Regions from separate parts of the Noviherbaspirillum sp. genome, predicted to be linked through region 1. Evidence: predicted binding sites of a transcription regulator. Region 1 holds the regulator's gene; the other holds the start of a gene.
The links. The regulator sigma-54, encoded in region 1, starts transcription at its own class of promoters, with help from an activator protein. The targets are predictions, from matches to a motif close to TGGCANGNAANCTGCTTT.

Region 1 (11,047 bases):
ACAAGGGAAGCAAAGCTCGCTTTAGCCGTTATTGATGGAAGTGGAGCGACAATTAGTACTCTGTCAGGCGGACAAAATGCGACTGCACGTGCAACTTTCTCTGATGGAAGCGGTGCACCGGTTTCGGGCGCAATTGTGACTTTTGAAGCGTCAGACGAGGCGCTACTGGAATTTACACCTGTTTCGAAATCCGCATTGACCGACAATGCGGGAGTAGCGGTGATTAACATCAAGCCGAAGACCTTTACATCAGCAGGCGCATTGACGATTAAAGCCAGTGCGATTAAAGGAACAGTTTCTGCAACGAGCTCGGCCAACATTGCTGTGGGTGCGGCGCCGTTGACGGTTGGAAATCTATCATGGAATCCCGCTCCAGTTGGGTCTTTGCCCGCGTTCAGCACTATTACGCTCAATGTGCCTGTAACTAGTGGTGGTCAGCCGGTTAGTACAGTGTCAGGACTGACACTGACTTCGCTATGTGTAGGTGATGGCGCCGCAACAATTGTCCCGGGTGCGGTTGTAAATGGCGTACAGATGGCGACATATACAAATAATGGTTGTAATCGCGGTACCGATACAGTCACAGCCTCCATCGGCAATTCCATGAAAACCATTTCGTTGAATGTGGATCCGGCAAACATTGGAACAATTCAATTCATTGGATCGGATCTTGCCGGGTCGTCGATTGTTCTAAAAGGTTCCGGAGGACTGGGGCGTAAAGAAGCAGCAATTTTGACCTTTAAGGTTGTAGATCAAAACAACAATGGGTTGGCTGGCGTAGATGTCAATTTCAGGGCTACTACTACAACTGGCGGACTTACCGTATTGCCTGCAAAAGGAACAACTGATGCAAGTGGCAATGTGACGACAACTGTATCCTCGGGCACTATCCCGACTCCGGTTCGTGTAATTGCAGAAGCAACACGCAATGGACGAATTATTAGTGGTTTGTCCGATTCCCTTACGGTATCGACAGGTTTGCCAATTCAGCGATTCATGTCATTTAGTGCAGACAAGTACAACATCGAAGGGTTGGAATATGATGGCGAAATAGCGAACGTTACAATTCGTTTGGCAGACCAATACGGTAACAAGATCGCTGACAACACGACGGTTAACTTTGTAACAGAAGGTGGGGCGATTGGCACATCTGCACAAGGCGCCTGCAACACGGTCGATGGTGGCTGTACGGTAAGGCTGCAGAGTCAACAATTCAAACCTGTCAACGGACGAGTGACTGTGCTTGCCTACGCTCAGGGAGTTGAGGACTTCGTGGATTCTAACGGCGATGGTCAATATTCCTGTGCCGTTGTCCGTGATGCTGACGGAAATGTGCCTGTCACCTATCGTCCTCTTGTTGATACATGCGTAAGCGGCGGAGAGCCACACACTGATATGGGCGATCCATTCCTGGATGCTGGTTCCTTGGCTAAGACTGCCGGCGTATCCGCAGGTACGCTTGACGGCAAATATGATGCAGTGAATGGTGATTTGCCTTTCCCATACAACAGCAGTACGTACAGTGCGAGCGGGAACGGCAAATGGGGAATTAACTATATCAGCCGCACTGCAGAGTTCGTGTTCAGCGGATCGTTCGCTACACTGATTCGGCAGGTTTGCAGCGCCAGCGGTTGCCGAGACTGGGCCCCTGCGGACGGCGATCCATCGATTATTCAAGGAGTGGGCGGCCCAGGTTGTTCGAGTAGAGAGTTGACGTTCCGTCTGATAGATGTAAACAACAATCCAATGCCAAACGAAACAAAAGTCGAAGCAGCCGATGCAAATAAGATTACGCCTCAAACGTTCTTTCCCGATAAAGTGCTCTCGACAAATGCAGTCGGAGGTACTTTCCATTCGGTCGTAATCAAAGCCAATGATCAGTGTGAACACGGCAACTTCTTAATCAAGGTGACAACACCAAAAGGCAATGGCAGTGCTTTTTCATTCCGATCGCAGTGACACGTAGCAATATATTTTTAGTGGGTCTCATGGGGGCCGGCAAGACAACCGTCGGCCGCGCCCTCGCAAAAAAGCTCAACAAGCGATTTGTAGACTCAGATCATGAAATCGAGGCGCGTACCGGCGCCTCGATTCCTTTGATCTTTGAAATTGAAGGCGAGGCCAGCTTTCGTCAGCGCGAGGCGGAAGTCATTCGCGACCTAACAGCAGAAGAGAACATCGTCCTTGCCACAGGCGGCGGTGCCATTCTCAAACAGGAAAATCGAGAATTCCTCAAAACCCGCGGCACCGTGATTTACCTGCGTGCCAGCGTCAATAGCATCTTGCATCGCACTGCGCACGACAAGAACCGACCGCTGCTGCAAACCGCCGATCCACGTCAGAAGATCGAGCAGTTGGCGCGCGAGCGGGAAGAGTTCTATCGCGAAGTTGCCCACATAATCGTGGAAACCGGGCGCCCTAACGTACAATTACTGGTTCAAGGCATCCTGGACCAGCTCGAAAGCGCTTCGGGCAACGATGGGCGGGACGATAAGACAGACCCCATTTCCTAGTATTCCCATGACGATGCAACAAACCGACCCGATAACGCTGCAAGTGGACCTGGGGGATCGCAGCTATCCGATCAGCATAGGACAATCACTGCTATCGCGCGGGGATTTGATCGCGCAGCACGTGCCGGGTGCGCGGGTCGCCGTCGTGACCAACACCACCGTTGCACCCCTCTACCTGGACCAATTGCACACCACACTTTCCGCGGCTGGAAAATCGGTCACCAGTATTGTCCTGCCCGATGGCGAGGAAGAGAAAAACTGGTCCAGCCTGATGAAGGTATTTGACGTACTTCTGGCGGAGAAATGCGACCGCAAAACCACGCTGGTGGCGTTGGGCGGCGGCGTGATCGGCGACCTGACCGGTTTCGCAGCGGCGACCTACATGCGCGGCGTTCCTTTCATACAGATACCGACGACCCTGCTGGCGCAGGTCGACTCTTCCGTCGGCGGCAAAACAGGGATCAATCATCCGCTCGGCAAGAACATGATCGGTGCGTTTTACCAGCCGCAGGCCGTGATCGCCGATACCGGAACACTGAAAACCTTGCCCGCACGCGAGCTATCGGCCGGGCTGGCCGAAGTGATCAAGCACGGGGCCATCATTGATGCTCCATTCTTTGATTGGATCGAATCGAATATCGACAAGCTGATGGCTAAAGATTCTGCCGCACTGGCCCATGCAATACGCCGCTCCTGTGAGATCAAGGCCGATGTCGTACGCCAGGATGAGCGCGAGGGCGGTCTCCGCGCAATTCTGAATTTCGGCCATACCTTCGGTCATGCCATCGAGTCCGGGCTTGGTTATGGCGAGTGGCTGCACGGGGAAGCGGTGGGGTGCGGAATGGTGATGGCAGCCGATTTGTCCCATCGCATGGGCTTCATTGATGCTGCGGCAAAAGCACGCGTCACATCTCTGGTAAAGGCCGCCAATCTGCCAGTCGTCGCGCCTGATCTCGGCGCCGATCGGTGGCTGGAGTTGATGCAGGTCGACAAAAAGAATGAGGGCGGCAAGATGAAGTTCATTTTGATCAAGCCGCTTGGAACGCCGGTGATCATGACGGTACCCGAGAGCGTGTTGCTTGAAACGCTCAAGGCATGCGTGTGATGAGAACCTCAATCGGCATGGCCGCATAAAATGAATCTCGAGGCGCATCTCGCACCGTATGCTGCCTTCTCCTCGGCGTCTCCCGGACGTCGCTTTCCCGAATCGACGCCGTCATCGCGCACCGAGTTCCAACGGGACCGGGACCGCATCATTCATTCCACGGCTTTTCGGCGCCTGGAATACAAGACCCAGGTATTCGTCAATCATGAAGGGGATTTGTTCCGTACCCGCCTGACGCATAGCATCGAGGTTGCCCAGATCGCTCGGTCGATCGCAAGGAATCTGCGGTTGAATGAAGATCTCGTCGAGGCGATCTCACTGGCTCACGATCTCGGGCACACGCCTTTCGGCCATGCCGGGCAGGATGCATTGAATGCCTGCATGAAGGACTACGGCGGTTTTGAACACAATCTGCAAAGTCTGCGCGTGGTCGATGAATTGGAAGAGCGGTACGGCGCCTTCGACGGTTTGAACCTGACGTTCGAAACGCGCGAAGGCATCCTGAAGCATTGCTCGCTGAAGAATGCAAAAAAGCTGGGCGATGTCGGTCGGCGCTTTATCGACAAGAAGCAGCCGACGCTGGAAGCGCAGCTGGCGAATCTGGCGGATGAAATTGCCTACAACAATCATGATATCGACGACGGTTTGCGGTCCGGCTTACTGACAACGACCCAGCTCGACGACATCGATTTTTATGCACGGCACCGCAAGGAAGTGGAAGCATCGTTTCCGGGTATCTCCGGGCGTCGCGCGATACATGAAACCATACGCCGCATGATCAATGCTCTGGTGATCGATCTTATCGATACATCACGCGCGCGGATTCAGGATGCCGAGGTGAAAACTGTTGATGACGTCCGCAACAGCACTGCACTGATTGCGTTTTCCGATGACATGAACACGGAAGCGGCGCTACTGAAGCGGTTCCTGCGTGACAATCTGTATCTCCATTACCAGGTCAACCGGATGACCAGCAAGGCGCGCCGCATCGTTCGGGAGCTTTTTGAAGCGTTCATGCAGGAGCCGCGTTTGCTGCCGCCGGACTATCAGGTCATGCAAGGCAACGAGCAGGAACGGTTGCAGTGGCAGGCGCGCAAGGTCGCGGATTACATCGCCGGCATGACCGATCGCTACGCCATGCGCGAACATCGCCGCCTGTTCCAGGTGGATGAAATTTAACCGCCGATTTATTCGAGCGCCCGCAGCGGATGCGCCCACTCCGGCCAGGCTGATTGGAAATAGCGATCGACGCTTTCGCGGGTAACCTCGTGAAGATGCCGCGGCTGCCATTGCGGCGCATTGTCCTTGTCGATCACCAGTGCGCGAATTCCTTCCGTCACTTCTCCCTGTTCAAAGCTTCGCCGCACCATTGTCCTTTCCATCCGCAGGCAATCCGCCAGGCTCATGCCGGCACCGCGGCGTAACTGCTCGAGCGTAACGCACATCATCAGCGGCGACCGTTTATGCATCGTCGCCACTGTTCGCTGGGCAAATGCATCATCATCTGCTGCCAGCGAGGCCATGATGGCGCGCACGTCATCGTGCTGAAAGTGGCGGTCGATCGCAGCACGGTTCCTGGCGAGTACGCTTTGGTCAGGCAGTGCATGCGATGCATACGGTTCGGCAAATCGTGCGACGCTCTCCCGGACATCGCTCACAGCGGATGTCTCCAACAACTGCAAAAGCGCCCCAATCTGGTCCGCAGGGATGAATACATCGGCCAGATCTGCATGGATCGCGTCGGCTGCGCCGATTGTTTCTCCCGTTATGCCGAGATAAACACCGAGCCTGCCGGGAGTCCGCGAAAGGAAGAAGCTGCCGCCTACGTCCGGGAACAGGCCAATGTTCACTTCCGGCATGGCCATCTTCGTCCGTTCGGTGACGATACGCATCCGGTTGGCAGGGCCGGCTTGTGCGATCCCCATCCCGCCACCCATGACAATCCCGTCCATCAGCGCTATATACGGCTTGGGATAGTGATGAGTCAAATGATTCAATGCATATTCTTCGGTAAAAAAATCCTCGATCAGCATGCTGCCGGATTGCGGCGTCGCCTTGCCGGCATCAAAGAAAAAGCGGATGTCCCCACCTGCGCAGAACGCCTTCTCACTCGTGCTGCGCACGACCACCGCGGCGATGGCCGGGTCGTCGCGCCACGACAGCAATACCTGCGTGAAGGCGCGAACCATATCAAGGGACAGGGAATTGAGCGCCCTCGGCCGGTCAAGCGTGATAAAGCCGATGTTGTTCCGGACAGCGGAAATAATGTGAGCAGTCATGATGAGGGTGTTTTATGTAATTGCAGCTATTTTATCGGCACCGTCCCGATGCTGCAGTCGTCCTGCGGACATTTGCAAAGTGCGGCCGCAACAGGAAAAGGGCGCAACCCGTGCGCCCTTTTCCTGTTGCCGATTGCCGCCTGAATCAGGCCGCCGGCAAGTCTTCCGTCATGCGCTTGATCGCCTCATGCTGGTGGTCCTGCATCTTGCCCTTGTACTTCAATACCTGCCTATCCAGCTTGTCGATCAACGAATCGATTGCTGCATACAGATCTTCTGCAAAGCTTTCGACATGGATTACATTGCCTCTCACGCGCAGATTGACTTCAGCTCTTTGCCTTTTATCTTTTTCAGAGGGTTTTTCGACTCCCAGAATCACCGCAACATCGATGACATGATCGAAATGGCGGAGTACCCGATCCAGTTTGCTTGTTACGTACTGGCGAATGGCTGGAGTCAATTCGAGATGTTGTCCACTGATCATGAGATTCATACAGCACTCCTATGGATAGTGTCGCTGGCGGTTCGCAACGTGTCCGCGTAGAGGACTACGCCGGAACACAGCAACGGATGGCAACTACAAAGGAACAACCTAGAGAGATTTTCGCAGATTGACAGGGGGGATTTTCAACGCTTCACGGTACTTGGCGACGGTTCTCCGCGCAACGACCATACCTTGTTCCCCTAACATATCCGCGATCTTGCTATCTGAGAATGGATTCTTGGGGTCTTCAGCTCCTATCAATTGTTTGATGAGCGCTCGTATCGCTGTCGACGAGGCTTCACCCCCTGCTTCCGTCGCGACATGGCTGCCGAAAAAGTATTTGAGCTCGAACATGCCATGGGGGGTCAACATGTACTTCTGTGTTGTCACACGAGAAATGGTGCTCTCGTGTAAACCCAGTGTATCAGCAATTTCACGCAAGACAAGGGGCCGCATCGCTACCGCGCCGTGCGAAAAGAAGTTGCGCTGCCGGTCCACGATCGCTTGTGCGACGCGCAAGATCGTGTCGAAGCGTTGACGCATATTCTTGATCAGCCATTTGGCCTCCTGGAGCTGCGAAGTAAGTGACCCCTCACCTTTACTTTGCTTCAGGATATTGGCATACAGGGCATTGACCCGAAGACGCGGCATGACATCATGATTCAACATGACCTGCCAGCCGTTCTTGGTCTTTTTGACAATGACATCCGGGACCACGAAGTCCGACGTATCGGAGGCGAACGCCGCACCGGGGTGCGGATTGCATTGCTTGATGATCGTCTGTGCCTCACGCAGATCTTCGTCGTCGCAATCCAGGATTTTCTTGAGCTTGTTGAAGTCGCGCTGGGCGAACAGCGTCAGATGTTCTTCGACGATCGTCAAAGCCCGGCGGCGCGTCACCAGCGGCACCTTCGGAAAGCGCCGGATCTGGATTGCCAGGCATTCCGATGGCGTGCGTGCGCCGACGCCCGCCGGATCGAAACTTTGCAGCATCTTCAGCGCCACCGACAATTCTTCAATCTCGATCCCGAGTTCTTCCGGCAGTCGCGCATGAATTTCTTCCAGCGGTTCTTCCAGGTAGCCGTTGTCGTTGAGCGCGTCAATCATCAACTCAAGCAGCGCGCGATCCCGCATTTCCCTTACCGATACCCGCATCTGTTCGAGCAGATGTTCGCGCAAGGTGGTTTCGTGCGCTTCCAGCTGGGGCCGCGCATCATCGTCCTCCGGCGCTTTCGAGGTGCGCGCCACATCGTCGAAGCTCCATTCCGCTTCGCCTGCAGCAGGCGTGTCCGCTCCATCGCCGCCTTCGAAGGGCCGGTCGGTGTCCTCACCGGCAGCCGATCCGGCATCGTTGGGTACGGGTGTATCCGGTTGGGTGCCCTGGGGGCTGATTGCACCGTCGGCCAGCAGGCGGATGGAATGATCCAGCGGATCATCGACGCGCTCGAGCATCGGGTTGTCCGACAAAATCTGCTCCAGCTCCTGATGCAGTTCAAGCGTCGACAATTGCAGCAGCCGGATCGATTGCTGCAGCTGGGGCGTCAGCGCCAGATGTTGGGAAATACGGAGTTGAAGGGTTTGTTTCATAGCAGCCGTGCTTCCATTACATGCGGAAGTGTTCTCCCAAATAAACGCGGCGTACCGATTCATCCGCGATGATGTCGTCCGGGCGGCCGCTGGCAAGCACAGCGCCCTGGTTGATGATGTAGGCACGATCACAGATGCCCAGTGTCTCCCGGACGTTGTGGTCCGTGATCAGCACGCCGATTCCGCGTTCCTTCAGGAAGCGCACGATCCGCTGGATCTCGATGACCGCGATCGGGTCGACGCCTGCGAAGGGCTCATCAAGCAGCACGAATCGCGGGTTCGTCGCCAGCGCACGCGCAATCTCGACGCGGCGGCGCTCGCCGCCCGACAGCGACAGCGCCTGGTTTTCCCGCAGCTTTTCGATCTGCAACTCGGCCAGCAATGTATTCAGTCGCTTCTCGATCGCCTGCCGCGACAACGGCTTGCCATTGTCCCGCTGCAGCTCCAGCACGGCGCGAATATTGTCTTCCACCGTCAGCTTGCGGAAGACCGATGCCTCCTGCGGCAGGTAGGACAGGCCCAGCACAGCGCGCCGATGAATCGGCAGGCGCGATATCGCGACGCCATTCAGATCGATCTCACCGGCATCGGAAGGAACGAGGCCGACGATCATGTAGAACGACGTCGTCTTGCCTGCGCCGTTGGGGCCGAGCAGTCCGACCACTTCGCCGCTTTCCACCTGCAGTGATACGTCACGCACCACTTGCCGGGTTCCGTAACTTTTCTGCAATCCGCGAACGACCAGGGTGCTTGCCATGTCACTGACCCTTGGATTCGGTGCGCGGCTGAATCACCGCCCTGATACGCCCGCTACCGTTCTTGGCGTTGCCTGCCGGTGCATTGTTGACGGTAAAAAACTCTGCCCGGCTATCGTAGGAAATGAATTCACCTTCGACTTCATCCGTCGGCTTGTTGCCTTCCAGGCGGCGAATTTTTGCGTTTGAAAACAACTTGACCACTTCTGCCTTGCCATCGTATTCGATGCGTTCGGCTTGACCTTCAACCCACAGATTCGGGCCGCCGTCACGTTTCTGGCGGAACGTCGCTACGCCGCCGGCGGGCGCAAGCAATGTTGCATATTGATAGCCTGCCGGGTCTTGCGTGACGACCAGTTTGCCTGCCTTCATGATCATGGTGCCCCTGGTCAGGACGACGTTGCCGCTGAAGGTATTGATCTGCTTGACGTCGTCATACGCCATTCGATCCGCTTCAACCTTGGTCGGCTGTTCCGAGTCGGCTTTCTCGGCATGGGCAGGAGGATTTACGCCCACGCAAAGCATCCAGACGGACAGGAGCAAAAAACGTTTCATGAAAAGAGTCTTTCTTAATGCCTCAATGTATACCGGTCTATCGTGCCGGGGCTTGATACGTGCCATGGACATTGCTCGAAAGCTGAAACTCGCGTGTCGCGTTATTGGCAATCATGCCCACGCCCGTCAGTCTTGATTGCCCCACGGTGATATCAACCGGTTTGTGCGTCTTGATCACGTCGTCGTCGGGCAATACAAGCAGATATTCCGACTCGGCATGCATCCGTTCCCCCGTCGGCGACGCAGGCCGATCCATCCGGACATTATCGTAAAGATGCACTTCGCTAACGTCACTCACGACCCGTGCGCGGTCCGCCCGCAACGTGATCGGCGGCTCTTCGCCCTGCCGCAGATTATTGACCACCGGCTTGACGATGTCATAGGAATCGTCCACCGGGTTATGCGTCATCCTTTCGCCCGCCATGTGATATTGCACGCCGCCGTCCTTGGACATTTTTACGTAATTGAATTTTTCCACGTAAAAATCAGGTTCGGTGCGCGTCACATTGGGTATATCTTCGCTGGCGGAGCGCCGCATGACTTCAAGCAGCCAAAAACTGCCGAGCGCCAATGCAATCATCGGCGCCATGATGACGAACAGGCGAAACCGCCTTGTCGAACGCGCTTCGTTCATTTCAGGTACGGCGCCAGCGCCGCCTCGTAATTTCCCTGCGCCTTCAGGATCAGGTCGCACAATTCCCGTGCCGCGCCGCGCCCGCCGAAAGCCTCGGTCACATAGTGCACGCGTGAACGCACCTCGATATGCCCGTTCGGAACGCTGGCTGCGAAGCCGACACGTGTCAGTATCGGCAGGTCGATGACATCGTCGCCGACGAAGCCGGTTTCATCCTCCGTGCAACCGGTATCCGCCAGCAGTTGCTTGAACGCCGCGTACTTGTCATGCACGCCCTGGTAAAGATGATGGATCCCGAGATCGGTCGCACGGCGCGCAACGATGTCCGACTTGCGGGCGCTGATGATTGCCGTCGCCACGCCGGATTGCTGGAGAAGCTTGATGCCATGCCCGTCAAGCACATTGAAGGTTTTGATTGCCTCGCCATCCGGTCCGTAATGGAGGCTGCCGTCGGTCAGAATGCCGTCAACATCGAAGATCATCAGTCGTACACCGGCTGCCCGGGCAACCAACTGGTCATTCATCAGATCACCTTGGCGCGGGTAAGGTCATGGATATGCAATGCCCCGACCAGCTTTCCGTTGACATCCGCGACCAGCAGCTGATTGATGCGGAATTGCTCCATGATCTCGACGGCTTCAACCGCAAGCTGGTCCGGGCCGATGGTGCGCGGATTGGCATGCATCACATCGGCGATCACGAGCTTCGTGAAATCCTGTACCTGTCCGATCAATCGCCGCAGATCGCCGTCGGTGAAAATACCGATGGCGCGATAGTCCTGGTCCACCACGGCAGTCATCGCCATGCCTTTCTGGGTGATTTCAAACAAGGCATCCGACAGCGACACGTCGGCCGTGACGGAGGGAATCGCGTTGCCGCTGCGCATGACGTCGCGAACATGGGTCAGCAGGCGCCGGCCCAGTGCGCCACCGGGATGGGAGCGTGCGAAGTCTTCTTCCTGGAAGCCGCGCGCATCCAGCAGCGCTACCGCCAGGGCGTCGCCAAGGGCCAGCGTGGCGGTCGTGCTCGCGGTAGGCGCCAGATTGAGCGGACATGCCTCCTTATCGACCCTCACATTCAGGTGGACATTGGCGAGCTGGGCGAGATTGGACGACTCATTGCCGGTCATGGCGAT
Region 2 (4,169 bases), on a different contig from region 1:
GTGCACATGTTTTATCGGGCAACGCTACTTGACTTGAACTATGAAGCGGGAATCGAAAGCCTCGAGGTAAAGCTTTTCTCGGAAGAAGAAATTCCCTGGGAAGACATTGCGTTCCCCACAGTTGCCTACACACTCCAGTCATATTTCTCTGATCTGAAGAAGGTAAAAAGTGGCGAGGGCGCCTATGAACTGCACACGCACGACATTACCAAAAAGCTGCGGCAACCCGGCTAGCAGGCTATTGGAAATATCGCGAGCAGGTCATGGTCATTCATCATAGAGCCTGCACGCGGGAGGCGCTCGCCGAGCGCCTCCCGTGAACAGCAGCAGGTGCAGCAGCGTCTCGATATCTTGCGAGCTTATCGGCACCGGGAAGAACAGCATTTACCAGTTGGTTTCCCGTTCTGCCGTTGCGCTGATCCTGTGAATTGACAGGTCCGCGCCATCGAATTCCTCCTCGGGATTCAGACGAATGCCGACCAGGATCTTCAACGCCCCATAGATCACTGCGCCCGCAATGACGGCGATAACGACTCCCATCGCCGTACCGACGAGTTGCGACATAAACGCCACGCCACCGATTCCACCTAACGCCTTCTGACCGAATATGCCGGCGGCGATACCACCCCACGCACCACACAGCCCGTGCAGAGGCCAGACTCCCAACACGTCGTCGATCTTCCACTTGTTCTGCGTCAAAGTGAACATCCACACGAACACCCCGCCCGCTACGCCACCAGTCACCAGCGCTCCGAGCGGATGCATCAGATCCGAGCCTGCGCATACGGCAACCAACCCAGCCAAGGGACCGTTATAAACGAAGCCGGGATCATTCCTCCCCGCGATCAGAGCCACCAGCGTGCCGCCAACCATGGCCATGAGGGAGTTTAGTGCGACGAGGCCATTCATCTTGTCCAGGGTTTGTGCGCTCATCACATTGAAGCCGAACCAGCCAACCGCAAGAATCCATGCGCCGAGGGCGAGAAAAGGTATGTTCGACGGCGGATGTGCGGAAATCGCGCCATCTTTTGAATACCGCCCTCGCCGGGCGCCAAGCAAGAGGATGGCAGGCAATGCCGCCCACCCGCCTACTGCATGCACAACCACGGAACCGGCAAAGTCATGGAACTCGGCGGAAAATGCTTCTTTCAGCCAGGCTTGGATTCCAAAACGCTGATTCCATACAATGCCCTCGAAAAACGGGTATGCAAGGCCGACCAGCAAGGCGGTTGCAACTATCTGGGGATAGAATTTGGCACGCTCTGCGATGCCGCCTGAAATAATGGCGGGTATGGCTGCCGCAAACGTGAGCAAAAAGAAGAACTTTACAAGTTCAAAACCGTTTTTTGCCGCAAGCGTTTCTGCATCGGAGAAAAAACCGACGCCATAGGCAATGCTATAGCCAACGAAGAAATACGCAATTGTAGACACGGCAAAATCGACAAGAATTTTTACCAATGCGTTAACCTGGTTTTTCTTTCTCACCGTACCGAGTTCGAGAAATGCAAATCCTGCATGCATTGCTAAAATCATAATCGCCCCGAGTAGAATGAACAGGGCGTCGGCGCCACTTTTTAGCGAATCCATTTTCCTAAAACCTCCCAATAAATGTGCATGCTTGAAATTGATTGCACCATGGAAGCAAAAGTTGTTCCATTTTAGTGCAAATTTGCAAGTCATTGATTTATAAACAGTATTAATTTCATGAAACTTCAACACTCCTCGTGCGTACCAAGTAGGTGCGAAATGTTGTTCTACTTTGGGGAGGCGACGTGATTCCGTGGCTGGGTAGCGATACGCCATTCCCTGATGTGTCGAAGGCGTTGACTGAAAAAGACGGGGCGCCTGGCTTGCTCGCCGCGGGTGGAGATCTCTCACCGCAACGGCTATTGGACGCCTATTGCCATGGAGTATTTCCCTGGTATTCCGCAGGGCAGCCCATCCTTTGGTGGAGTACGGATCCGCGCATGGTCTTGATGACAGATCACTTTGTGGTTTCGCATAGCCTTAAAAAAACCTTGAAAAAGGTTCACAACAGCATGCACACCGATGGCCGATGGCAGGTCCGCTTCGATAGTGCGTTCGAGGAAGTAATGCGGGCCTGTGCGGCACCACGCGGAGAAAGCGGCGGCACCTGGATTTCCGAAGAGATCGTCCAGAGCTACACGGCCCTGCATCGTTTGGGTTATGCACACTCTTCGGAGATATGGCTGGACGGCGTATTGGTCGGTGGAGCGTATGGAATAGCAATCGGGAAAATGTTCTACGGCGAGTCGATGTTCGCGCGTGTTAGCGATGCGTCAAAAGTGGCGTTGACGTATTTGGTTTCATTTCTGAAAAAACATGAGGTGAAGATGATCGACTGCCAACAAGAGACCTCTCATCTGGCATCACTCGGCGCCTCTCCGGTATCGCGGGCCGAATTCTTGGCTCATCTAAGGATGGCCATCAGCCAGCATCCCATTGAACAATGGAAGGTGCCAAATTTATTTTGACTTGTTGAGAAAAACACTTATGTCGTGTGGTCTAACGGTGTAAATTACCGTTGTCAGCATCGCAGCTAGGTTAGACGTAAATGACGCATTTAAAAGACCTACCGTTCGCCACTCTGCAGTTCTATGCAACTGCCCCTTACCCTTGCAGCTACCTTGACGAGCGTCAGGCACGTTCTCAGGTCGCAACACCGTCGCATCTCATCAACGCCGACGTCTATTCCGAGCTGGTCAAGAACGGATTCAGGCGTAGCGGCATTTTCACCTACCGGCCCTATTGCGATGGTTGCCAGGCATGTGTGCCGGTCAGGGTGAAAACCAGTGCGTTTGCGACAAGTCGCAGCCAGCGCCGGGCTTGGGCCAAACACCAGAATTTAACAACCTGGGTGACCAATCTCGCTTACGTTCCCGAACACTACGATCTATATCTGCGCTACCAGGCTGCGCGACACGCCGGCGGCGGCATGGATCAGGACAGTCGTGATCAATATGCGCAGTTCCTGCTCCAGAGCAAAGTCAACACACGCCTGGTGGAATTCCGCGAAGCGGACGGCACGCTGCGCATGGTGAGCATTATCGACATCCTGAGTGACGGCCTCTCGTCGGTGTACACCTTCTATGATCCGGATGTAAGCGGCGCATCGTATGGCACGTATAACGTTCTGTGGCAGATAGAACAGGCACGGCGACTCGATATTCCATTCGTCTATTTGGGGTATTGGATTCAGGACAGTCCCAAGATGGCGTACAAGGTCAATTTCAAGCCACTGGAAGCGCTGAGAAACGGGAAATGGGAAGACTGGTTCTGACGTTAGAATAGCGGTTTTCGTCTCGGCAAATCCGCGCCTTGGCTTCGCATGATCCCTGTGCGTTTCATGCGGCCGGTCAGATCCTGCAACCTATGCCTGATAAACTTTTCTACGCACTAGCTCGTCCCTTCCTCTTTTCTCTCGATCCGGAAGCCGCACACAACCTGACCCTGCCGTATTTGAGACAGGCGGCCGGAATCGGATTGACGAAAGTGTTACCTCGTCCGAAAGCCGACCCGCGAAAGGTCATGGACATCGTTTTTCCGAATCCGGTCGGCCTCGCCGCGGGTCTTGATAAGGATGGCGCCTATATCGACGGCCTCGCATCGCTCGGATTCGGTTTCATTGAAATAGGAACGGTTACACCAAGGGCACAGCCCGGCAACCCCCGGCCGCGAATGTTTCGCCTTCCGAAAGCCAATGCCATCATCAACCGGATGGGTTTCAATAATGGTGGTGTGGACGCATTCGTTTCAAACGTGCAGGCATCCCGGTTTTACCAGAACAAGGAAGGCGTACTAGGGCTCAACATCGGCAAGAACGCCGATACACCGCTGGAACGCGCAGCAGACGATTACGTGCATTGCCTGGAGAAAGTGTATCCCTTTGCGCATTACGTCACGGTGAACATTTCTTCTCCAAACACGAAGAATCTTCGTCAATTGCAGCAGTCATCCGAGCTGGATGCTCTGCTGTCGAAACTGAAAGACAAGCAGCATCGCCTTGCCGACCAGCATATGCGCTATGTTCCCGTTGCACTGAAAATTGCGCCGGACGTCGATGCGGAACAGGTCAAGACGATTGCCGATGCGTTGGTCAGGCACAAGATCGATGGCGTGATTGCCACTAACACGACGATCTCGCGCAG

Region 2: V7080_RS05550 (ammonium transporter) is a predicted target of sigma-54. The motif match lies at 1,639-1,656, and genes of this name have one in related genera.

Annotation. Positions count from the first base shown of each region.
Region 1 covers NZ_DAIUCO010000106.1:4,113-15,159, forward strand. Annotated here, with positions in the region: gene V7080_RS13520 (Ig-like domain-containing protein) at 1-1,959, shown strand, start outside; partial or broken gene aroKB (bifunctional shikimate kinase/3-dehydroquinate synthase AroKB) at 1,989-3,618, shown strand; gene V7080_RS13530 (deoxyguanosinetriphosphate triphosphohydrolase) at 3,649-4,797, shown strand; gene V7080_RS13535 (enoyl-CoA hydratase/isomerase family protein) at 4,806-5,897, opposite strand; gene hpf (ribosome hibernation-promoting factor, HPF/YfiA family) at 6,043-6,390, opposite strand; gene V7080_RS13545 (RNA polymerase factor sigma-54) at 6,490-7,968, opposite strand; gene lptB (LPS export ABC transporter ATP-binding protein) at 7,985-8,725, opposite strand; gene lptA (lipopolysaccharide transport periplasmic protein LptA) at 8,727-9,278, opposite strand; gene lptC (LPS export ABC transporter periplasmic protein LptC) at 9,316-9,912, opposite strand; gene V7080_RS13565 (KdsC family phosphatase) at 9,909-10,436, opposite strand; gene V7080_RS13570 (KpsF/GutQ family sugar-phosphate isomerase) at 10,436-11,047, opposite strand, start outside.
Region 2 covers NZ_DAIUCO010000029.1:10,042-14,210, forward strand. Annotated here, with positions in the region: gene V7080_RS05545 (NUDIX hydrolase) at 1-234, shown strand, start outside; gene V7080_RS05550 (ammonium transporter) at 385-1,587, opposite strand; gene aat (leucyl/phenylalanyl-tRNA--protein transferase) at 1,773-2,495, shown strand; gene V7080_RS05560 (arginyltransferase) at 2,576-3,301, shown strand; gene V7080_RS05565 (quinone-dependent dihydroorotate dehydrogenase) at 3,394-4,169, shown strand, end outside.